4 regions of the Aureimonas sp. OT7 genome follow, and region 4 is predicted to be linked to each of the others. Evidence: riboswitches for the same ligand, from Rfam matches in the RefSeq annotation. Region 4 holds a riboswitch; each other region holds the start of a gene.
The links. Region 4 has a riboswitch for cobalamin ahead of IGS74_RS16160 (DUF1852 domain-containing protein). Riboswitches for the same ligand answer to the same signal wherever they lie in the genome.
Positions count from the first base shown of each region.

Region 1: another riboswitch for cobalamin. It lies ahead of IGS74_RS11405 (ribonucleoside-diphosphate reductase subunit alpha); the one in region 4 lies ahead of IGS74_RS16160 (DUF1852 domain-containing protein).
Region 2: another riboswitch for cobalamin. It lies ahead of IGS74_RS12395 (TonB-dependent receptor); the one in region 4 lies ahead of IGS74_RS16160 (DUF1852 domain-containing protein).
Region 3: another riboswitch for cobalamin. It lies ahead of IGS74_RS20295 (ABC transporter substrate-binding protein); the one in region 4 lies ahead of IGS74_RS16160 (DUF1852 domain-containing protein).

Region 1 is NZ_CP062167.1:2,381,853-2,387,771, forward strand. Features, by position in the region: gene IGS74_RS11395 (phosphatidate cytidylyltransferase) at 1-377, shown strand, start outside; gene IGS74_RS11400 (ribonucleotide-diphosphate reductase subunit beta) at 420-1,514, opposite strand; gene IGS74_RS11405 (ribonucleoside-diphosphate reductase subunit alpha) at 1,549-4,347, opposite strand; cobalamin riboswitch at 4,455-4,667, opposite strand; gene IGS74_RS11410 (CHASE3 domain-containing protein) at 4,800-5,919, shown strand, end outside.
Region 2 is NZ_CP062167.1:2,591,029-2,596,947, forward strand. Features, by position in the region: gene IGS74_RS12390 (3'-5' exonuclease) at 1-104, opposite strand, end outside; gene IGS74_RS12395 (TonB-dependent receptor) at 156-2,060, opposite strand; cobalamin riboswitch at 2,138-2,334, opposite strand; gene IGS74_RS12400 (glycosyltransferase) at 2,457-3,713, shown strand; gene IGS74_RS12405 (glycosyltransferase family 4 protein) at 3,631-4,962, shown strand; gene IGS74_RS12410 (hypothetical protein) at 4,935-5,144, opposite strand; gene yghU (glutathione-dependent disulfide-bond oxidoreductase) at 5,290-5,919, opposite strand, start outside.
Region 3 is NZ_CP062167.1:2,839,414-2,845,332, reverse strand. Features, by position in the region: gene ndk (nucleoside-diphosphate kinase) at 1-88, shown strand, start outside; gene IGS74_RS13580 (ABC transporter ATP-binding protein) at 147-911, opposite strand; gene IGS74_RS20300 (iron ABC transporter permease) at 908-1,906, opposite strand; gene IGS74_RS20295 (ABC transporter substrate-binding protein) at 1,945-2,979, opposite strand; cobalamin riboswitch at 3,012-3,207, opposite strand; gene IGS74_RS13570 (molybdenum cofactor biosynthesis protein MoaE) at 3,248-3,703, opposite strand; gene moaD (molybdopterin converting factor subunit 1) at 3,705-3,956, opposite strand; gene pgsA (CDP-diacylglycerol--glycerol-3-phosphate 3-phosphatidyltransferase) at 3,972-4,553, opposite strand; gene uvrC (excinuclease ABC subunit UvrC) at 4,626-5,919, opposite strand, start outside.
Region 4 is NZ_CP062167.1:3,370,218-3,376,136, forward strand. Features, by position in the region: gene IGS74_RS16150 (hypothetical protein) at 1-554, shown strand, start outside; gene IGS74_RS16155 (methionine synthase) at 602-1,630, opposite strand; gene IGS74_RS16160 (DUF1852 domain-containing protein) at 1,657-2,640, opposite strand; cobalamin riboswitch at 2,743-2,955, opposite strand; gene rnk (nucleoside diphosphate kinase regulator) at 3,045-3,473, opposite strand; gene IGS74_RS16170 (host attachment protein) at 4,022-4,426, opposite strand; gene IGS74_RS16175 (CsbD family protein) at 4,558-4,899, shown strand; gene hisD (histidinol dehydrogenase) at 4,958-5,919, opposite strand, start outside.

The DNA of each region.
Region 1 (5,919 bases), 990 kb from region 4:
TCTTCGTGGTCCAGGCGAGCGACGTGCTGCAATACGTGTTCGGCAAGCTGTTCGGCCGCCATCCGATCGCGCCGGTCGTCAGCCCCAACAAGACCTGGGAAGGCTTTGTCGGGGGCGGTGCCACCGCCACGCTTCTGGGTGCCTGCCTGTGGTGGGCGACGCCGTTCACCCCGCTGCAGGCGGCGGGTCTGGCTCTGGCCATCGTATTGGCCGGCTTCTGCGGCGGGCTGGTGCTGTCGGCCGTCAAGCGGTCCATGGGGGCGAAGGACTGGGGCACGATGATCTCGGGCCATGGCGGGGCGCTGGACCGGATGGACTCCGTAACCTACGCCGCGCCCCTGTTCTTCCATCTCGTCAACTTCTACTTCGTGCCGTAGCGCGTTCCGGACGAACGGCCCCTTGCGTTTGAACGCCGATCCTCAATCCCAACTGAGCGCGCCACCATTCTGGTATTCGATGACGCGGGTCTCGAAGAAGTTCTTTTCCTTGCCGAGGTCCATCGCCTCGCTCATCCAGGGGAACGGGTTTTCGGTCGGTGCAAACACCGCCTCCAGGCCCAATTGCGCGCAGCGCCGATTGGCGATGAAGCGCATGTAGCTTTCGCACTGGCCCGAATTCAGCCCCAGCATGCCGCGCGGCATGGTATCGCGGCCGTAGGCGGCTTCCAGTTCGGCGCCGCCGCGGATCATCCCGCGCACTTCCTCCTGGAAGGAATCCGTCCAGAGATGCGGGTTCTCGACCTTGATCTGGTTGATGACGTCGACACCGAAATTCAGGTGCAGGCTCTCGTCGCGCAGGATGTATTGATACTGCTCCGCGATGCCCACCATCTTGCCCCGGCGCCCCAGCGACAGGATCTGCGCGAAGCCGGTATAGAACCACATCCCCTCGAAGACGACGTAGAAGGCCACCAGATCGCGCAGCAGGGCGCGGTCGTTGTCCTCGGTGCCGGTGCGGAAGGCCGGGTCCTCGAGGCTCTGCGTATAGGCCAGCGCCCACGCCGCCTTGTCGGTGATGGAGGGCACCTCGCGGTACATGTTGAACAACTCGCCCTCGTCGAGGCCGAGGCTTTCGACGATGTACTGGAAGGTATGGGTGTGGATCGCTTCCTCGAAGGACTGCCGCAGCAGGTACTGCCGGCATTCCGGATTGGTCAGGTGGCGATAGATGGCGAGGACGATGTTGTTGGCGACCAGCGACTCGGATGCGGCGAAAAATCCGAGATTGCGCTTGATCATCCGCCGCTCGTCGTCGGTCAGCCCGTCGGCCGACTTCCATAGCGCGATGTCCGCCTGCATGGACACTTCCGTCGGCATCCAATGGTTGTTGCAGGCCGCCAGATACTTCTCCCAGGCCCACCGGTATTTCATCGGCAGCAACTGGTTGACGTCGGCACGGGCATTGATCATCCGCTTTTCGTCGACGGCGACACGGCCACCCGTGCGGTCGATCTGGCCAAGGCCGGTGGCGGACTCGGCCGTAGCGGAGTCCGTTCGTTCGATAAGGTCGAGCATTAGTTTGTTATCCCAAGTCTTTGGCGAATAATGGTTACTGGCAGGCTTCGCAATCCGGATCGTCGATGGCGCAGGCCATCGGCGCGGACACCGCCACCGCATTCAGCTTTCCGTCGCTGCGTGTCAGCGTCGATTTCTCGACATGGCTGGCGGAGCGTGTGCGCAGGTAGTAGGTCGTCTTGAGGCCGGACCTCCAGGCCGAGCGGTAGAGGGCATCCAGCGCCTTGCCCGACGGGTTCGCCAGATAGAGGTTCAGCGACTGCGCCTGGTCCAGCCATTTCTGGCGGCAGGCCGCGGCCGCCACGAGCCAACGGCTTTCGATCTCGAAGGCCGTGGCATACAGGTGCCGGAGGTCGTCTGGCACGCGGTCGATGGGCCCGAGCGAGCCGTCGTAATATTTCAGGTCCGAGATCATGACGTCGTCCCACAGGCCACGGGCCTTCAGGTCGCGGACGAGATAGGGGTTCACCACCGTGAAATCGCCCGACATGTTCGCCTTGACGAACAGGTTCTGGTAGGTCGGCTCGATCGACTGCGAGACGCCACAGATATTGGAAATCGTGGCCGTGGGCGCGATGGCCATGCAATTGGAGTTGCGCATGCCCTGGGCGCGAACCCTCTGGCGCAGGGCATCCCAGTCCAGCCGTGCGGAACCGTCGAAGGCCGCGCCGCGCGCCTCGCCGAGAAGGCCGAGCGAGTCGATGGGCAGGATGCCCTGCGACCAGAGCGAGCCCTCGTAGCTTTCGTAGCGCCCCCGCTCGGCGGCCAGGTCGCTGGAGGCGGCGATGGCGTGCCAGGAGATCAGTTCCATGCTCTCGTCGGCAAACCGCACCGCCGCCTTGCTGGCATAGGGAATGCGCAACGCCTGCAACGCATCCTGGAAACCCATGAGGCCGAGGCCGACAGGGCGGTGCCGCAGGTTCGAGCGGCGTGCTTCCGGAATGGTGTAGAAGTTGATGTCGATCACATTGTCCAGCATCCGCATCGCCGTGCGCACCGTGTCGGCGACACGGTCCGCATCGAGCCCGTCGTCGGACAGGTGCGCGACGAGGTTGACCGAGCCGAGGTTGCAGACCGCCACTTCGTCGGCGGATGTGTTGAGGGTAATCTCCGTGCACAGGTTGGACGAATGGATGGTACCGGCATGGCGTTGCGGCGAGCGGATGTTGCACGCGTCCTTGAAGGTGATCCAGGGATGCCCCGTCTCGAACAGCATGGTCAGCATCCGCCGCCACAGATCGACGGCACGGACCTTGCGATGCACACGCACGCGGCCGCCTGCGGCATCCCGTTCAGCGGCCTCGTAGGCCGCCTTGAAGTCCGCGCCGTACAGATCGTGCAGGTGCGGCACCTCGTCCGGGGAAAACAAGGTCCATTCAGCGTCAGCCTCGACTCGCTCCATGAACAGGTCGGGCACCCAGTTGGCGGTATTCATATCGTGTGTCCGGCGGCGGTCGTCGCCGGTGTTCTTCCGCAGGTCGAGGAATTCCTCGATGTCGACATGCCATGTTTCCAGATAGGCGCAGACCGCGCCCTTGCGCTTGCCGCCCTGGTTGACGGCGATAGCGGTATCGTTGGCCACCTTCAGGAAAGGCACCACGCCCTGGCTTTTGCCGTTGGTGCCGCGGATATGCGCACCAAGACCCCGCACCGGCGTCCAGTCGTTGCCGAGGCCGCCGGAATACTTGGCCAGAAGGGCGTTATCCCGCACCGACTTGAAGATCTGGCTGAGATCGTCACCGATGGTGGTGAGGAAACAGGACGACAATTGCGGGCGCGGCGTGCCCGAATTGAACAGCGTCGGCGTCGACGCCATGAAGCGGAAGCTGGACAGAAGCTCGTAGAACTCGATGGCGCGCGCTTCCCGGTCCGTTTCGCGGACTGAAAGGCCCATGGCCACCCGCATGAAGAAGGCCTGCGGCAGCTCGAAGCGGGTACCGTTGCTGTGCAGGAGATACCGGTCGTACAGGGTCTGCAGCCCAAGAAACTGGAACTGCCGGTCGCGTTCCGGCTTCAGGGACGCACCGAGAACGGCGATATCGAAGCGCGCGAGCTCGGGGTCGATGAGCTGTTCCGCGACACCGCGGGCGAGGTAGCGCGAAAAGTAATCCGTATAGGCGTCCTGCATGTCGGCGGCAGTGGCGTTGGTCGGCACGCCCCTGACGAAGCTGAGCGCCTCGGCCCGGAGCTTGTCCATCAACAGGCGTGCGCTGGCGAAGGCATAGTCCGGATCGGTCTCGACAAGCGCCCGCGCCGCCAGGATCGGGGCGTCGGACAGCTCCTCGCGCGAGATGCCATCGTAAAGGTTGCGTTTGGTTTCGCGGACGATCAGCGCCGCATCCGCACCGGGCAACCCATCGACCGCCTCGGCCACGACGGCCGCCAGGCGGTCCATGTCGAGCGGCGTGGCGCCGCCATCCGGCTCGCGCACCACGATCGCCGGTGCGGCAGGCGCGGCCTGCGTTTCCAACCGCGCCCTGGCGCGCTCCTCCCGGTACAGGACATAGGCGCGGGCCACCTTGTGATGGCCGCCGCGCATCAGCGCCAGCTCGACCTGGTCCTGCACGTCCTCGATATGGATGACATGGTCACGGCCGGCGCGGCGCTGCACGGCCGAGGCAACCTGATCCGTCAGATCGTCGACGATGTCGTGCACGCGCGACGAACCGGCGGCCTCCCGGCCCTCGACGGCCAGGAAAGCCTTGGTGACGGCGATGCTGATCTTGCCGGCATCGAAGACGTCGCTCTGGCCGTTGCGCTTGACGACGCGCAGGGGACTGGCCTGCGCCTCCGAGGCCGGACGGACTGTCGGGAATTCTGCGGAAAGTGACATCGGCTGTTCCTGTCGAAGAGGATGGACAGGCCAGGCGGACACGTGCTGCATACCGGCGCCGCGAGACGCCGGGCAAGCTACACGATCCGCCGGGACACCCCGCCCAGGGAAAGGTTCATCGACACGGCAGGTCTCCTGGCTCACGGGTCGTCGCCGGCACCCGGCCTTCCCGGAGCCAGGCTCCAGTGGCGCGATTGGGTGCGGGCTACCCGTCTACAGTTGCGGGGACAGCTTCGGACTAACCATTTGAGCGGCGAACCGAATTCCCTCTTAGCTTCCATATCTTGTGTCTATGGAAGACCGTGACCACAACAGATTGTTTTACGCGGTCGCGGGTGTCAACCCGCCTTCGTCGGTTTTCCACCGCGCCGAAGCGTTCGGGAAAATTCTCGATTGTGGTTCAGCCCGTGCTGCGGCATTCAGGGCATCGTTGCAACAAACACCTGGTTCCGATGCCCATTTCCCAAAAGCAGTTCTATGCCCGCACATTCGCTTTCCTGGCGGCCGCGCTGCTTCTGCTTCTGGCGATCGTTGGCGGTTCGATGTATTTGACCCGGCTGACCCAGCAGAATTTCGATAAAGTCGTCATGACACGCGCGGTGCGGAGCGCGGCAGCTGACCTTTTGTCCCGCATCGTCGATGCCGAAACCGGCCAGCGCGGATATCTCCTGACACGTGACCAGCGTTACCTCGAGCCGTATCGCGAGCAGATCGGGTCCATCGCGCCCAGGGTCGAACGGCTGCAGGTGGCGATGGACGAGATGATGGGCGGCCGCGCGGACTTGTCGGAACTGAGCCAGCGTGTGACGGCCAAGACGGCGGAACTGGATTCCACCGTTTCGCTTGCGCTCAGCGGCCAGTATGACGCGGCCGTCGCAGAGGTGGCCGGCGGCGCCGGGCTCGCCCTCATGGACGAGATCCGAGGCCAGCTCGGCATGATTCTCGACCAGGCGGAAGCGCAATTGCAGGCCGGCATAGAGCGGCAGGAGAACATCGGGTCCACCTTGCGCCACGTCACGGTGATCGGCGCCATCGCCATCATCCTGATGGCCGCCGCCGCCGCCTGGACCATCCTGCGCTATACGCGGGAAGTCGCCGAGGCCCGCGCCGAAATCGAGGCCGCAAACACGGCTCTGGAAGCCCGCGTCCAAGAGCGCACCACCGACCTCATCAAGGCGAACGAGGAGATTCAGCGCTTCGCCTACATTGTGACGCATGATCTGCGCGCGCCGCTTGTGAACATCATGGGCTTCACCAGCGAACTGGAGGCGACGTTTTCGCCGGTGCGGGACTACATGGCCAGCCTGCCGCCAAGCGAGGAACCGCTGCGCCGCCATGCCGAGGAGGCGATCAACCAGGAGGTTCCCGAGGCCATCTCATTCATCCGCTCGTCGACCCGCAAGATGGACGGCCTCATCAACGCCATCCTGAAGATATCGCGGGAAGGGCGGCGCAGCCTGAAGCCGGAAAGGGTGGACCTTCGAGCCCTGGTGGAGACGGCGACGAATGCCGTGCACCATCAGGGTGCCGAGAACAACGGTGAGATCGAAACCGATGTCAAGGCGACGTCCA
Region 2 (5,919 bases), 780 kb from region 4:
GGGCGCGGCACGAGCTTGCGCAAAATGCGGAACCGGCCCGTCGCCTCCAGCCGGCGCGCCATACGCTCCTCTTCGTCGAAGCTGAACAGATCGAGTTGGCCCATGCGAAATTCCTGCGTGCGTCGAGTATCAACTACCCGCAAGGATGGTCTGCGTCAAAAACTGAGCTTCACACCCGCAACCGCCACACGCCCCATGCCGCCATAGCCGTAGACATCCTCGTAGCGCTCGCCGAACAGGTTTTCGACACGGGCGAAGGCCTCCGCATGATCGTTGAAACGATACGATCCGGCGAGGTTCACCAGCGTATAGGGATCAAGCTCCACGCGTGACTGGTTGTAGAAGGCATCGAACGCGATATCCTGCTGTCCGCCGGTATAAAGGATGCCGAGGTTGAGCGCAGCCGCACCGTCCAGGAAGCTGTAGCCTATGTCGAGGCTCGCGACGTTTTCCGGACGGCGGGCCAGGGTGACGCCGTCCGCGTCATCGCCGTCGAGGAACGTATAGGCCGCGCGCACGGTCAGCCCATCCAGAAGATAGGCCGTCACCCCAAGCTCGATGCCGTGGATCGTGGACGTACCGTCCAGGTTGATGGACGTCGTACCCGCTCCCTGGATCAGGTCGGTAATGCGCTGGTTGAAATAGGTTGCTTCGATCGACAGCGCATCGCGCAGGATCCACTGGTCCAAGCCGATGTCCCAGCCTTCCGCCTTTTCCGGCTTCAGGTCGGGGTTTCCGCGATAGGTGCCGTCATAGCCGAACAGTTCGAACAAGGAAGGGTTCTTGATACCCGTACCATAGGAGCCGCGCAGTTTCGTTCCGGTCCGCGACAGATCGTAGGCCGCGGTGCCCCGCCATGTGGTGGCATCGGCGAAACGCTCGTTCATGTCGTGGCGCACCGCCCCGGTCAGGAACAGCGCGTCCGCGATACCGAGTTGGTACTGGCCGACCAGCCCGCTCTGGCCGGTGGAGCGGTCGAAGCTGGAGTATGCACCGTCCACTTCGGCGGATTCTTCCTCGTGCTCGGCAAGGAAGGTCAGCGTATGGTCCAGGCGCGCGGCCTCCTGCGCCAGGAAGACGTTGGATTGATAGTCCACCTTGGTCCGGTCGCCGACATAATCGTCGGTGCGGGACCTATCGGTGAAGTAGCGCAGCGTCGAATGGCTGCGGCTGATGCCGGCGACGTGCTGCCAGCGCCCGTCCAGCGTATCCAGCCGGGCCTGCACACGTCCGTACATCTGCCGGCCGCGTGTCGCGGCGTCCGCATCGGCCGGCAGGCCGTCGGCGAACCCATCCGCGTCGGCCCGATGGTCCGTCACGCGGCCCACCATGTCGAACCGCAGGTCCTGCGTGGCATCGAAGCCGAGTTTGGCGAAGCCCGTGACGTTGTCATAACCGTCGCGCTCAAGGTTGCCGCGCCACTCGGACGCGCTCGAGGCGCCGTCCGTGCGGTAGCCGCCGAGGCTGCCGAAAAAGTCGGCGCCGCCCGAAGCGCCGCCGATGGACAGGAGGCCGCTGGCCGTGCCCATGCTACCACCTTCCAGGCGTGCCGAAGCGGACGTCCGGCCCTCGCCCTTGCGGGTGACGATGTTGACGACGCCGCCGATGGCGTCGGACCCGTAGAGCGCACTCTGCGGACCGCGCAGCACCTCGATCCGCTCCACATCGTCGGCAAGCATGTTGGCGAAATCGTACTCGCCGCCACTGGCGGGATCGTTCACCTCGATGCCGTCGATGAGCACGAGCGTCTGGTTGCCCTCGGCGCCGCGCAGCCGAACCTGGGTCAGGCCGCCCACCGTGCCCGTGCGGCTCAGGCCCACCCCCGGCACGCTCCGCAACGCGTCGGCCACGAAGCGCACCTGCCGCCGCTCCAGTTCGGCCCTGTCGATGACGGTGACGGCGCTGCCGACGGCGCGCGCCGGCGTCGACGTCCGGTTGGCCGTGACGATGACGGGGTCCAGCGCGATCGCCGCCGGCAGCAAACTGATCTGTGCGCTGGCGGCGGACGAAATGGCGATAAGAGCCGAGCCTGTCAGGCAGGCAGCAAGGCGGATGGACAAGGCAACCTCGTTAACATCGTTTCCGGTTGCATCGAACGAGGTCCGGCCCTGTCGAGGCACCCCGCCCGACATGTTCGCGTGCAACCACGGCTGACGGCAGGTCTCCTGGCTCGCGGGTCCTTCCGCCGTGCCGCCTTCCCGGGGGCGCTGGCCCCAGTGGCATAATGGCAAGGCAGTCTCCGCCTACAGTTGCGGGGGCAGCCGCAGCATGGCCGGATGGCGCACTGCGTTCCCTTTGAAGCCCTTTCGGGGCACCGTCGCGCGGCACAATAGACACGGTACCGCGGCCTCACAAGCATCCACAGGATAAGGGATGGCTGACTTTCTGGTTGTGCTGCCGCAACGCAACTGTAACAAGGAGATGAGGGGCCGGTCCGGTCAGCGCGGAGTGCAAGGATGGCGCATAGTTTTCGGCAAGACCGTCCGACGGGGCGTGACGGACCGAGAATCCTGATCTACAGCCACGACACGTTCGGCCTTGGCCATCTTCGGCGTTGCCGCGCCATCGCCAACCGGCTGGTCGGGTCGATGGATGACGCCTCAATCGTCATCATTTCCGGCTCTCCCATCATCGGCCGCTTCGACTTCGAGGACGGCGTCGATTACGTACGCGTGCCGGGCGTGGTCAAGCTGCCGAATGGCGGGTACACAACCTCCAATCTGCGCCTGTCGCTGGACGAGACCGTGCAGATCCGCCGCTCCGTCATCATGGCAACGGCGCGCAGCCTGAACCCCGACCTCCTGATCGTCGACAAGGAGCCCGCCGGCTTCCGCGACGAGTTGCTGCCGACGCTGGAGCACCTGAAGGCGACAGGCGCGCGCATCGTGCTGGGCCTGCGCGACGTCCTGGACGATGCCGCAGTGATCGTGCCCGAATGGGAGCGCAAGGGCGCGACCGAGGCGCTTTCTGCCTTCTACGACAACGTCTGGGTCTACGGCCTTCCCGAGATCCACGAGCCGCTGGCGCCCTTTTCCCTGCCCGAGCGGCTGCAAAACGAAATCATCTATACCGGCTATCTCCGGCGCGACCTGCCCCAGGTCTCCGCGACGGCGGCCTACCCATCCATCACCTGCAAACCCTATGTGCTCGTTACGACGGGCGGTGGCGGCGACGGCGAAGGGCTGATCGACTGGACCCTTTCGGCCTACGAGGCCGACCGGTCCCTGCCCCTTGGCGCGCTCATCGTCTTCGGCCCCTTCGTGCCGCCCGATCAGCGTGCCGCCTTCATGGAGCGCGTGGCCCGCCTGCCCGACGTGGAAGCGATCACCTTCGATTCCAGAATCGAGCACCTCATCGCCAACTCCGAAGGCATCATCGCCATGGGTGGCTACAACACGTTCTGCGAGATCCTGTCCTTCGACAAACGATCCGTGATCGTGCCGCGCCGCACGCCGCGCATGGAACAGACCATCCGCGCCGAGCGGGCCGCCGAGCTGGGCCTCATCACGTGCCTGGACGGTGCCGGGCTGGAAGACGGCGCCCACCGCAACCCGCATTTGATGGCAGAAGCCATCCGCGCCCTTCCCGGACGCCCGAAACCTTCGGAAAAGACCCTGCCAAGGCTGCTTGATGGACTGGATACAATCGACGCAACGGTGCGAGGCTGGTTCCCCAGCCCCTCGAAAGAAACGGCCCGAACCGCAAGCCGGTAGAATTGCCGTCGTCCTGAAGGGCTATCCCCGGCTTTCGGAAACCTTCATCGCACAGGAAATCCTGGGGCTGGAGCAACTGGGCTTTTGTCTGGATATCTGGTCGTTGCGGCGCCCGACGGACCGTGCGCGCCACCCGATGCACGAGCAGATCGCGGCGCCTGTCTACTACCTGCCGGAATATCTGAAGGACGATCCGCTGCGCGTCCTGCGCGGCGTACTGGCGCTGCCACGCCAGAAGGGCCTTGGCCGCTTCGTCCGCACGGCGCTTGCCGACCTGCGCCGAGATCCGAGCCCCAACCGGCTGCGGCGCATCGGCCAGGCGGCGGTTCTGGCTCGGGAACTATCGCCGCAGATCACGCAAATCTACGCGCATTTCCTGCACACGCCGGCTTCCGTCGCACGCTATGCGGCGCAGCTCCGGCAACTGCCCTTCAGCTTTTCCGCCCATGCCAAGGATATCTGGACGACGCCGGACTGGGAAAAGCGCGAAAAGATCGCCGACAGCATCTGGGGAACCACCTGTACGCGGCAGGGCCACGACGAACTCGTGCGCCTGTCGCCGGGCGGCGACAAGAACCGCGTGCGCCTCGTCTATCATGGGCTGGACCTTCGTCGCTTTCCGGCACCGCCCGTCCGCGATGGCGGCGGAAACGGACGGGACACCCCCGTCCGGCTGGTCAGCATCGGCCGCCTGGTGGCCAAGAAGGGTTATGACGATCTCCTGCAGGCGCTCGCCATGTTGCCCAGGGAGCTGGACTGGCGCCTGACGCAGATCGGTGGGGGCGATCTGGCGAAGCCGCTTGCCGAAACGGCGGAGCGGCTGGGCCTGGCCGGCCGGATCGACTGGTTGGGAGCGCGCCCCCAAGGGCAGGTCATCGAGGCGCTACGCGCGGCAGACCTGTTCGTGCTGGCGTGCCGCGAGGGCGACGGCGGAGACCGGGACGGCCTGCCCAACGTCTTGATGGAGGCGGCCACGCAGGGCCTGCCCATCCTGTCGACGGACTTTGCCGGCGTGCCTGAGTTCGTCACCGATGGTGTGGAGGGGCTGCTGGTGCCGCCTCGGGACCCGGCGGCGCTGGCCGAGGCGCTGGAGCGGCTGATCGGGCGGCCTGCGTTGCGACTGCAACTGGGGGCGGCGGCCCGTGCCCGTGTGACGGGCGACTTTTCCGCCGACGCCGGCATCGGCAGGATCGCCGCGCTTCTATCGCACGGCGATGTCGATCAGCGGGCGGAAACGCGGGTCAGATAGGCTTCGGCCAGACGAGCATTCTCGCACTCGTCGGCGCGGTGGTGGCCCGCCACGCAGGAGGCGGTCACCTCGGCGCGCATCGGCTCGTTGGCCACCAGGCTGGCAACGCTTTCCGGAGGCGATTTGAGGAAGAGAAGGCACAGGACGCCCGCGCCGATCGCCAGGCGGCAGCCTGTTTTCATTACCGTTGCAGAACCAGTCATCGTATCGTTTCGATCGCTCGGTGTTACTTGCGGCGGGCTATATGTCACCACTTTTTAACCATTGCAAGCCCCCGCGGCGACGGGGCCTTTCCGGGCCTGGTGCAGGCCCGGAAAGCGTTTTTAATCAAAGCTTTGCGCGTGCGACCAATACGGCGTCGATATCCGAGGCGGCATGCCTTTCCCGCAATCCCGGCCCTTTTTCGCCGTCATTGCTATTCACGATCCGGCCGCGCTGCACGCCGGGCCGCGCACCGACCTCATCCGTCCAGCGGCGCAGGTTGGTATAGGACTCCACACCCAGGAAACGGCCGGCCTTGTAGGCCTCGTTGTTCATCAGGGCGCCCAGCCACGGCCATGCCGCGATATCGGCGATGGTGTAGGAGTCGCCCCCCAGGTACCGCGCCTCGGCCAGCCGCCTGTCGGCGACATCCAGCAGCCGCTTGGTTTCCATGGCGTATCGGTTGATGGGGTATTCCTGCGGGAACGGTGCGTAAGCATAGAAATGGCCGAAGCCCCCACCGATGAACGGTGCCGAACCCTGCAGCCAGAACAGCCAGTTCAAAGCTTCCGTGCGCTCCGGGCCGGACGCCGGCAGAAACTTGCCGAACCTGTCGGCAAGATGCAGCAGGATGGCACCGGACTCGAAAACGCGGACCGGTGTCTCGCTCGAGCAGTCCAGAAGCGCCGGAATCTTGGAGTTGGGGTTGACCGCGACGAAGCCGCTCGAAAACTGGTCACCCTTGCCGATATCGAT
Region 3 (5,919 bases), 530 kb from region 4:
TGAAAACTCGGTTCATGGCTCCGACGCGCCCGAGACGGCCAGCCAGGAGATCGCCTACTGGTTCGCCGAGACCGAAATCGTCGGCTGAAGGCTTCGTCCTTCCGGCATGATGTACGCCCGTCCGGCCTTGCCGGGCGGGCGTTCTGCTATCTGCGATCCAGCGGAATGAAGCGGTAGACGCGGTGCCCGTCGCTCGGGTCGGTCAGGGTACGGCTGCCGACCCGGAAGATCGATGCAAGGCGCGCTTCGGTCAAAACGTCGGCCGGCCTGCCCAATGCGGCGAGCCGCCCTTTTTCCATGATCGCCAGCCGGTCGCATCCCAGTGCCTGGTTAAGATCGTGCAAGGCCACGACCACCGTGACCGGCAGCGCGCAGACGAGCCGCAGCACTTCCATCTGATGGTGAATGTCGAGATGGTTGGTCGGCTCGTCCAGGAGCAGCAGGCGCGGGCGCTGCGCCAGGGCGCGCGCAATGTGCACGCGTTGGCGCTCGCCGCCCGACAGCGTGCTCCAGAAACGGGTGTCGAACCCGTCGAGGCCCGCGGCGCTTATGGATTGCGCGATAATCTCAAGGTCGGCCGCGCTCGGCGCCGCAAAGGGCGCAAGCCAGGGTGTGCGGCCCAGTTCCACGCAATCGCGGACCGTCAGCGCTTCCTCCGTATCGGAGGATTGGGCCACGAAGGCAAGGTTTCGCGCCAGATCCCGCCGCGTGAAGCCTGACGCCGGCCTGCCGTCCAGAACAACGCCATTCGAAGGCAGCAGGCCAGCCAAAAGGCGCAGAAGCGTCGACTTGCCGGACCCATTCGGCCCGACGACGCCAAGCGTCTCGCCGGGCGCGATGTCGAGGCTGACGCCGGAGACGATCGGCTTGCCACCGACGGCCCAGTGGAGATCCCTGGCTTCTACCCTCATGGGCGCATGCGCCTGCGCACGAGGATCAGCGCAAAGCCCGGTGCCCCGACAAGGGCGGTCACGACGCCGATCGGAACGACCTGGCCGGGGATCAGCATGCGCGACACGATATCGGCGGCGATCAGGAAAACCGCTCCCAGCAGCGCCGAAGCGGGGATGAGCCGGCGGTGCCGCACACCGGCGATGAAGCGTGCGGCATGAGGGACGACCAGTCCGACGAAGCCGATCGAGCCGACCAGGCTGACCATGATGGCGGTTGTCAGCGTGACGACGCCGATGAGGGCGATTCGAATGCGCCGGACATCGATACCGAGCGAGGATGCCGCTTCCGAGCCGAAGGAAAAGGCATCGAGACCGCGCGCGCACCACAGGCAGACCACCAGCGCCAGCGCCGCAGCCGGTGCTGCAAGCGAAACGTCGGGCCAGCGCACGCCGGACAGGTTGCCCAGCAGCCAGAACATGATACCGCGCGCCTGTTCCGCATTGGCCGAGCGGGCGATGAAGAAAGAGGTGAGAGCGTTGAACAATTGCGAGCCGGCAATGCCCGCAAGAACCATCTGCGCCGGCCCGCCGCCCGCCGCACGGGCAAGGGCGGCGACCATAAGGAACGCCAGCGCCGCCCCCGCGAAAGCCCCGGCCGAAAGGCCGATGGCGCCAGCCCCGACTCCCATGATCGTCACCGCGACGGCGCCGGTGGAAGCGCCCGCCGAAACACCCAGAAGATAGGGGTCTGCCAAGGCGTTGCGCACCAAAGATTGCAGGACCACGCCGGCCAGCGCCAACCCGGCACCGCATGCCGCGGCAACCAGCGTGCGTGGCATGCGGTAGTTCCAGACTATACCGGAATCGATGGCGTCCACCGCATGGGCGGCGCCGAAAAGCTTGTTGGCGAGGACGGAGCCGACAAGCGACGGCGGCAAGGGCGTTTCACCGATGATTATACCGGCAAGGATCGCCGCCGTCAGGATCGCGACGCCCGCGCCCGCCCAGGCAATGGGCGTCGCGGGCCGCGCCCTTGCGATACCGGCTGCCGTCACCGTGCGTCGAGCTTGGACAAGGCGTCGGCAAGGGTTTCCAGTGCCGCGATGTTGCGGATGGAAGGGTCCATCGCATGCGCGTCCAGCACGACGATACGATCGTTGCGGACCGCGTCCATCTGGCTGGCAACCGGGTCGGTGCGCAGGAACTCCAGCTTCTTCTCGTAGTCGTCGGCCTCGAAGCGGCGCCGGTCCATGCTGGCCACCACGATGATGGATGGGTCGGCGCGGGCGATGGTTTCCCAGCTTACGAGGGGCCACTCCTCGTCGCTTTCGATGATATTGCGCAGCCCAAGCGCATCCATCATCGTTGCGGGAGGCCCCTTGCTTCCGGCAACGAACGGATCCCCCGAAAGCTCGGGAGAGGAGAACCAGAACATGGCGCTGACATCGTCCATCCCCAGCGCCTGTGCCGTCTCGATGGCCGTGCTTTCCCGGTTGCGCAGGTCGGCCACCAGGGCCCGGCCGCGCTCGGGTACGGCAAGAATGTCGGCGAGCTCCGTAATGCCCTGGTAGAGAGTGTCCATGGAATACATGGCGGTCCGCGTTCCATCGGAGCCCGCGGTGTTGTCCTTGCCGACGCAGTCGGACGGCAGGATATAGGTGGGAATGCCAAGATCGGAGAATTGCTCGCGAGTCGCTACGATGCCCTGAGGGCCGACATGCCATTCATATTGCGCGGCAACCAGCCCCGGACGTTTGGCGACGACGCTTTCGAAGCTCGGATCGTTGTCGGCAAGGCGCTCGATTCCGGCGTTTGCCTCCTCGAATTGCGGAAGGACGTCGGTGAACCAGACTGCCGTGCCGGCAACCTTCTCCTGCAAGTCGAGCGAATAAAGAATCTCGGTGACGGCCTGGCCGACGGCGACGACGCTGTCCGGCACGGCCTCGAACCGGATATCGACACCGCAGTTTTGCAGCGTCAGCGGATAGGTCGTTTGCGCCGTAGCCTGGGCAGAGAAGCCCAGGCACGCCGCCAATGCGAGCGAGGAGATGAAAGTCCGGGCGCGGGCCCGATTGAAATTCGCCATGTCGACACCTTCCTGGGCAACCCCGCCCAGTTCGCGTTGCTGTTCGTGCCGGCAGGTCTCCTGACTGGCGGGTCGAAGCTTGCGCGGCCTTCCCGGGGGATCCCCAGTGACGAAATCGCGCGGCGCTCACCGCCTACAGTTGCGGGGGCAGTTCCGTTTGGCCGGCCTTGAGGCCAGCTACGGATTCCCTTTCAATTCCTTGCGGAAACCGGCACCGATGTCGCTACCAGACGGCGCGGGCCTTCACAACCGCAATGCTGGCTGCGGCTCAAAGCCTGTGCCATCGGTCCGTTGCGGCGGCGTCGGTATCGCGGGCCTCTACCCATGCGCCTACGCTGCCATCCACGAGATGCTCGCGTTTCCAGAACGGCGCCTCGGTCTTCATGAAATCCATGATGCAGGACGCGGCCTCGAAGGCGGCTTGCCGATGCTGCGAAGCGCAGGCAACGAAGACGATCTCCTCGCCGGGCAGAATCATGCCGAAGCGATGGATGATGGCCCAGCCGGCCAGCGGCCAGCGTGCGGCGACGGATTCGGCGATCTTGCCGATCTGCCCTTCTGCCATGCCCGGGTAGTGCTCTATCTCGAGCGCGGCGAGGCGCCCGGCTTCGTCGCGGCAGTATCCGGTAAAGCTGACCAGCGCGCCGAACGAGCCGTCGGAGGGCAGCGTGGACGCCGCTTGCGCGAAATCGATGCGCTCGGCCTGGACGCGGACGAGTGCCATGTCATCCCCCCGTCATCGGCGGGAAGAACGCGACTTCCCGAACGCGGGCCAGCGGCGCATCGTGCCGTGCATGCTCATGATCTAGCGCGACACGCACGAGCTGGGGCGTCTTCAGGGCCTGCGCATAATTTTCGCCGCGGCCTTCCAGCCAGCGTATCAGGTCGGCCACGGTGCCGATGTCGGCCGGCAGGGAAACATCCTCGCCGGCAAGGCCGATGCGCTCCCGGATGGATGCGAAATAGGCGAGTTTCATGGCGCGACCTCCCGGTCAGACGTCGATATGGCGCAGGCCCGCTCGGAAATAATCATAGCCGGTATAAAGGGTGATCAGCGCCGCGATCCAGAGGAAGAATATGCCGAGTTCCGTGACATAGGGGAAAATCTGGTCTCCGGCCGGGCCCGCCAGCAGGAAGGCGATGGCCACCATCTGCGCCGCCGTCTTCCACTTGGCCAGCCGCGTCACCGGAACGCTCACCTTCAGCTCGGCCAGGTATTCGCGCAGGCCGGATACGAGGATTTCCCGGCACAGGATCACGATGGCGGCCCAGATGCTCCAGCCGGCAATGGTGCCGTCGGCCGCCAGAACCAGAAGCGCGGCCGCCACGAGAAGCTTGTCGGCGATGGGGTCCAGCATGCGGCCGATGGTCGAGGTCTGTTGCCATGCGCGCGCCAGATAGCCGTCGAGCCAGTCGGTGAGGCTGGCCGTGGCGAACAGGAAGACAGCCCACCAGCGCGCCGTGTCGGACCCGTGCAGCCGCCCCTCCACGAAGAAGCACAGGACGACCAGCGGCACCGCGATGATGCGCGCATACGTCAGGATGTTCGGCAGGTTGAGTGCCTTGGATGCCATGGTTACCGTCCGCAGTTCGTTGGCCCTTTGAACCGCTCGTGGGGCCATACGTCAAGGCATGGAAGTCGATCTTCAGCCGCCGTTGAAATGATCGTAGACCAGCCGCGCCATGGCCTCTGAAATGCCGTCCACCTTGCGCAGGTCGCTCAGGGCCGCGCGGGAGACGGCCTTGGCCGTTCCGAAATGCTGCAGCAGGGCGCGTTTGCGCGCCGGCCCGATCCCGGCGATCTCGTCGAGCGGGTTGCGCGTCAATTCCTTGGAGCGGCGCGCGCGGTGGGTGCCTATGGCGAAGCGGTGCGCTTCGTCCCGCAGGCGCTGAACGAAATACAGGACTGGATCGCGCGGGGGCAGGGTGAAGCTTTCCCGACCCGGTATGACGAAGCGTTCACGCCCGGCGTCACGGTCCACGCCCTTGGCGACGCCGATGGTGGTGACCTTGTCGGCGATGCCGAGCCCCTCCAGGATTTCGCGGACCGCCGCAACCTGGCCCTTGCCGCCATCGATGAGGACAAGGTCCGGCCAGGCGGGCATGTCCGCCTCCGCGGCGCTTTCGGGGTCTTCGGGCGGGGCGACCGGGCCCGCTTCGCCGTGATCCTTGATGAGCCTTGCGAAACGCCGCGACATCACCTCGCGCATCATGCCGAAATCGTCTCCCGGCGTAATCTCGGTCGAGCGGATGTTGAACTTGCGATACTGGTTCTTGGCAAAGCCGTCCGGCCCTGCCACGACCATCGCGCCGACAGCCTGGTTGCCCATGATGTGGGAATTGTCGAACACTTCGATGCGGCGCGGCGTGTAGGCGAGCTTGAACGTCTCGCGCAGGCCTTCCAGAAGGCGCCCCTGCGTCGACGTCTCGGCAAGGCGACGGCCCAGCGCTTCCCGGGCGTTGGCGGCGGCATGGTCGACGAGGTCGCGTTTGGAGCCGCGCGCCGGTACTCTTATGCGCACGCGCCGGCCGGCGCGCGCCGACAGGGCGTCGGCCAGCAGATCCTGCTCTTCCACCTCGATGGGCAGCATCACCTGCGCCGCCGGAGGCTTGTCGTCGTAAAACTGCGCCACGAACGCGGACAGCACCTCCGCCGGTTCGATACTCGGATCGGCCTTCGGGAAATAGGCGCGGTTTCCCCAGTTCTGTCCCGTGCGGAAGAAGAAGACCTGGATACAGGTCAGGCCGCCTTCCTGGTGCATGGCGAACACGTCGGCCTCGTCGACGCCTTGCGGGTTGATCCCCTGGTGGCTCTGGATGTGGGACAGGGCCGACAGGCGGTCGCGGTAGATGGCCGCGCGCTCGAAATCCAGGTCGGCGGACGCATCCTGCATCGCCGAGGCAAGGGATTGGCGAACCTGGGTCGAACGCCCGGATAGA
Region 4 (5,919 bases):
GCCTGATCGGCAATGGCGTGGACAGCCTCATGACGCTCGCGCTGGCTGGCCACGAGGCCAGGAAGCCGGTTACCCGAAAAGAAGGATTGATCGCCCTCGCCACTCTGGCCGGACTGGTGCTGGCGATCATAGGCTATGGTGCGTCCCACTGGTACCTGTCTGTAAAGATCACGGCGCCTTACGAGACAGAGGAAGGCCTGCAGCAGCGCCGGGACGCGACAGACCGGGTCATCGCATACGACAAGGTCATGTCCTGGACCCCGCGCAGAGGGGGCATCTTCAAGTTGTTTCTCGATTGGCCCATGTCCCCGACCACGGACGAGGAGGCAGCGTTTATCGAGTTCGCCACCGACATCATCCAGTTCAGGCGGGGCATGATCGAGGAACGCCTGATCTGCGGCGATGCCGAGGTGAGCGATGATCAGGCCATGGGCATCGTGGAGGACGTGAACGACGGTATCGACCTCCACGACAAGACGCTGGAGCCATTTACGCGGGCGCAGTCCCTGATCATCGGAGCGCTCTCGAGATTGTATCCCCTGCCCTGTCGCTGATGTCTGACTGAGGTTTTCGTCTGGAGCGGAGCTCGGCCCGGAAGACGCTACGCTGACAGTTCCTTTCGGACGATCTCCGCGCCCGCGCTAAGCGCCCGAAGCTTGCCGCTGGCGGTCTGCCGAGACAGAGGGGCCATACCACAATTGGTGCAAGGGTAGAGTTTATCGGCATCGACGAATTTGAGGGCCTTGCGGAGAGTTCCCGCGACTTCCTCCGGCGTTTCCACTGCCTCACAGGCCACGTCGATGGCGCCCACCATCACCTTCTTGCCCCGCAGAATCTCAAGAAGATCCATCGGCACATGCGAGTTGTGGCATTCGAGCGAGATCAGGTCGATGCTGGATTGCTGCAATTTGGGAAACGACTCCTCATATTGCCGCCATTCCGAGCCGAGCGTCTTCTTCCAATCGGTATTGGCCTTGATCCCGTAGCCGTAGCAGATGTGCACGGCCGTCTCGCATGTCAGGCCTTCCACCGCCCGCTCCAGGGCGGCAATGCCCCAATCGTTGACCTCGTCGAAGAAAACGTTGAATGCCGGCTCGTCGAACTGGACGATGTCGACGCCCGCGGCCTGAAGTTCCCGCGCCTCTTCGTTGAGGATCGCGGCAAACTCCCAGGCCAGCTTTTCGCGGCTCCTGTAGTGTGCGTCGTAAAGCGTATCGATCATGGTCATCGGACCTGGCAGGGCCCATTTGATCGGCTGTGTCGTATAGCGCCTGAGAAACCTGGCGTCGTCGACAAACACGGACCTGGGGCGCGACACCGCGTCGACGACGGTCGGCACGCTCGCGTCATAACGGTTGCGTATTCTGACGGTCTCGCGCTTCTCGAAGTCGACACCATCGAGATGCTCTACGAACGTCGTGACGAAATGCTGACGGGTCTGCTCGCCATCGCTGACGATGTCGATTCCGGCCTGCTGCTGGTCGGCCAGCGACAGGCGCAGCGCGTCCTGTTTCCCTTCCGCCAAATCCTGATCGTGCAACCTCCAGGGTGACCAGAGTTTCTGAGGTTGCGCGAGCCAGGACGGCTTGGGGAGGCTGCCGGCGGTGGATGTGGGTAGAAGCTTTTTCACGATGCGGGGCTTTCGATCTCGGGACATTAGGCTGCGTTGCCGAAGGACCATTCCTCAAGAGCGGTCCGGTGCGGTTTGATGAGGGTGTCTTCGATGAATTTGCCCTGCTCCAGGGCCAGGCGGCTGCGCTCTTCCCGATCGTAGACGATACGGGTCAGGGAATAGTCGTGATGGTTCAGGCTGGGCCGATAGATTGCCCCCGCGGCGGCATTGGCATTGTAGATTTCGGGACGGTAGATGCGCTGGAACGTCTCCATCGTGCTGATCGTCCCGATCAGTTCCAGATTGGAGTAGTCGGAAAGCAGATCGCCAATGAAGTAGAAGGCCAGCGGCGCGACGCTTCCCGCCGGCATGAAGTAGCGAACCTCCATGCCCATCTTGCCGAAGTACAGATCCGTCAGCGAGCGCTTGTCCTGCCGATACTCGACCCCCATGACGGGATGGCGATTGTCGGTCCGATGGTATGTCCTGCCGGTGGACACGCTGATGCAGATGACGGGCGGCTTGCTGAAATGCGTACGGTACGTCTCGGAACGCAGGAAGCTCGTGAACATACGCCCGTGCAGGTCGCCGAAATCGGTCGGAATGCTGAAGTCCGATCGACCCCTGTTATGCTCCGGCAGCGCCACGCTAAAGTCGAAATCCCGCAGATAGGATGAGAAGTTGTTGCCTACGATTCCGTCGACGGGCCGGCCGGCCTTGCGATCGACGATGGTCGTCTTGAGGACTTCGATCAGGGGGAAGGCATCCCCCGCGCCCAGCGTGCCGAGGGTCAACGCAACGGATACGATCTCCAGCTCGACCGAATAGCGATCGCCCCCTGGATTGTCCCACCCGGCCAGTGCGTTGAACCGACCGTCGATCATCCGCAGTGCCCTGCGCAGATTTTCCTGGCGGTTATCGCCTCTCGCCAGATTGGCGAAGTTGGTGGTGATGCGCGTGCCTTCCGAGGGGACGTAGTCCTCGTTGAAAGGGACGCTCCTGACGGAGAAATTGAACTTCTGAGACATGCTGTGCCCCGTTCGATCTGGGGGCATGGGTCAGCAGACGCATAGCATGAGGGGCCGCGACGATGCGGCTTCCGCTACGGCACACTGGGACACCCCGCCCGTGGACGTTGTTTTGCTGAAGGCAGGTCTCCTGGCTTGCGGCTCACCACTTGCGTCCGTCTTCCCAGGCAGAACCCAGTGACATGCTGGACGCAAGCTCACCGCTTACAGTTGCGGGGGCAGCGCCGGACTTTCCGCATGGACGGATCACCGGCTTCCCTCTTAGCTCCGGCGCGTCGCAGGCGACGACCGGAGACCTTAAGCCTGGCAAGCCTGCTGCATCGGGCTGATAGAGTCAAGTGGATATAAGGATATCCTTATATCCTGGCGTCACCATGATCCTGTTCGGCCAGACTCCTTCGCCCTCACGAGTAGGAGGCAGCACGTTCGGACGCCGGCGCTTCGACGGACTCCACCGTCAGGCGATGGGTCCGCCCGTCCCGGGCCGTCCAGTTGATGGACTGCCCGGCCGACAGGCCGATCAATGCCACGCCGATCGGCGTCAGGATCGAGACCTTGCCTTCTGCGATGTCCGCTTCGCCCGGGAACACGAGCGTGACATGCCGATCCTCGCCGAGGTCACTCGTAAACCGAAGGGACGAGCCCATGCGCACGACATTTGCGGGCAGCCGGCCATCCTCGACCATCTTTGCACGATCCAGTTCCGCAAGCAGTTCCTCGGCCACGGCCGGGTTGCGCTCGGCAAGGGTATCGGCCAGCCGCCAGAGCCGCTCGCTGTCGGTACGCGTCACGGTGATTGCCGGCTTGCGGTTCTGCCTGGTTGCCCGAGCCATCTGAATGCCCTCATGTCTGGCGCACGCGCGCAGAGGCGACGCGGCGCTTGTTATCTAAATCCGGGATTGCTGGTGTCGCTGCCGGCCCGATGTCCGCAGTGGTCGGAAACTGGCCTGTGCCCCACGACCGGGACGCGACAGGCCCTGGCCGGGGGTCAGATGCCCGCGATGGGGCACACCCTGAAAAATGCCAAGAGGGGGTGGTCGGTCGTCAACATGCCATAGACCTGGGCTCTAGCCCGCCTGAAGTCAAGCGAGAGCCCCCCTTCATCATTTTTGCAGAACTTGAGCATGGCGATTGACTTTTCGCTATGGCGCGTCCATATAGAGGCAGTGCAGCGCGTCCCCGAGAGGTTGATGCGCTCATGATTTTGGTGTTTCGTCCGACCACGGATGTACTGGCGAGTTGAGTCACCGAGATCGCACATCTCTGCAGAGAGCGCCGGAGCCGTTGGGTGAGATCCCCAGCGGCTTTTTCGTGTCCGGCCGCTTCGGGCCCGGCCGCCGGCAGTGGTTTTTGACCGCATGCCGGCGCCCGGCAAGCAGCCTCAACCCGCTGCGATCGCCTTGAGTATGTCGTCGCTCGATTGGCCGGTCAGATCCTTCGACAATTCGCCGATCAAAGCCTCCTTCAGCTTGGCGTGATAATGCTTTCGCATCTCGCCAAGCGCCCGGGGAGCGGCAATGATGATGAGGCTCTTGAGCTTGCCCGTCACGGCCCTGTCGTTCAGCTTGGCGACCACTCCGGCTACGAAGCCGTCCTCGTCCTGCGTATTGTCGTCGGGGTTCGCGGAACTGCTGGCGTGGCCGACACCGCCGCTCTTGTTATCGGTATCGATGTCGCCCGTGGCCACCGGCTTCAATTTGGGGTTCTGCTCGTCTCCCGTATTCTGGAAGAAGCTCAACTTCGCTCCATCGACCACCGCAACCATCGTGTCTTTGGGAATTCGCATTCTCATCTCCATCCTTGGACCAGACAGAAACGCGTTGACGTCCAGAACGCTCCCAAAATGAACCAATCGCCGTCTGCGGCCTTATAAGGGCACATCGGAATGTTCGACGCTTACGGCAGGAGAAATCGGATATGGACAAGAACCGTTTTGAAGGCACCGCCAAGGAATTCGGCGGCAAGGTTCAGGGCGCGTTTGGCGATGCGGTCGGATCGGACCGCCAATCGGCGGAAGGCCGGGTACGCGAGACCGAGGGCAAGGCACAGAACCTCTACGGACAGGGCCGTGACGCCGTCCGCGACGCGGCCGACGAAGCCTCGCGCTATGCATCGGACATTTACGAGAACGCCGGCGCTTACGCGCATGAAGGCCAGAAGGTCGTGCGACGCCAGGTTCAGGACCGTCCCCTGTCGTCCCTGCTGGTTGCCGGTCTCATCGGCTTTGCCATCGGCATCACCATGCGCGATCGCGGCTGAGAAATCACACGCCAAGGCAATGGCCCGCCGCACACCGCGACGGGCCTTTTTGCATTCTTTATCGAATGAACTCCTGGCGAAGCGGCGAGACCGCGAGCGCATGGGATGAGAAGCCCTCGTACAGCGCCAGCGTGTGCGCGTGTTTGGCCAGCAGCGGAAAGCCCGCCGCGGTCACGTAGCCGACGGAGCTGCGCTTGACGAAGTCGGTCACCGAAAGAGGTCCATAGGTGCGGGCCCAGCGGCTGGTGGGAAGCACGGCGTTCGGCCCAAGCCCGAAATTGGCGATGCTGCATGGTGTATGCTGCCCCAGAAGTATTTCCGACGCCTCGGTGATCCGGCCCAGATGGTCGTAGGGCTCCTTCGACAGTATCTCCAGATGCTCGGGGGCATAAGCGTTGACGAAATCATAGCTTTCCTCGACCGATCCGGTCAGCACGATGCCGCCCGTCGGACCCGTCAGAACCGCGCGTGAGAAATCCACGCGCTGAGCGCTCATCCGCGCCCAAAGGTCCGGCAGGGCGGCAAGGGCTTCATCTGCGACGCGGCGGCTGTGGGTGACGAGGTAGGCGGAGGAATCGGGCCCGTGCTCGGCCTCGATCAGGAGGTCCAGCGCCGCCAGGCCGCCATGGACCGTGTCGTCGGCGAAGATGATGGATTCCGAAGGGCCGGCGGGCAGCCCGGTGTCGAGGGTTCCGGCCAGCAGCCGCTTTGCCGCCACCACCCACGGGCTTCCAGGTCCAACGATCTTCAGGGCAGGCCTCACCGTTTCGGTACCGAAGGCCACGGCGGCCACCGCCTGTGCGCCCCCCACCTTGTAGACCGTTTCCACCCCTGCAAGCCGCGCAGCCACCAGCGTCGCAGCATCGACGCCGCCATCGGGGGCCGGCGGCGTAACGATGGCCAGATCGGGCACGCCAGCGACCACCGCCGGCACCGCCGTCATCATCGTCACCGACGGGAAGGATCCCTTGCCGCGCGGCACATACAGCGCCACCGAGCGAATGGGCGTGAACCGGTCAC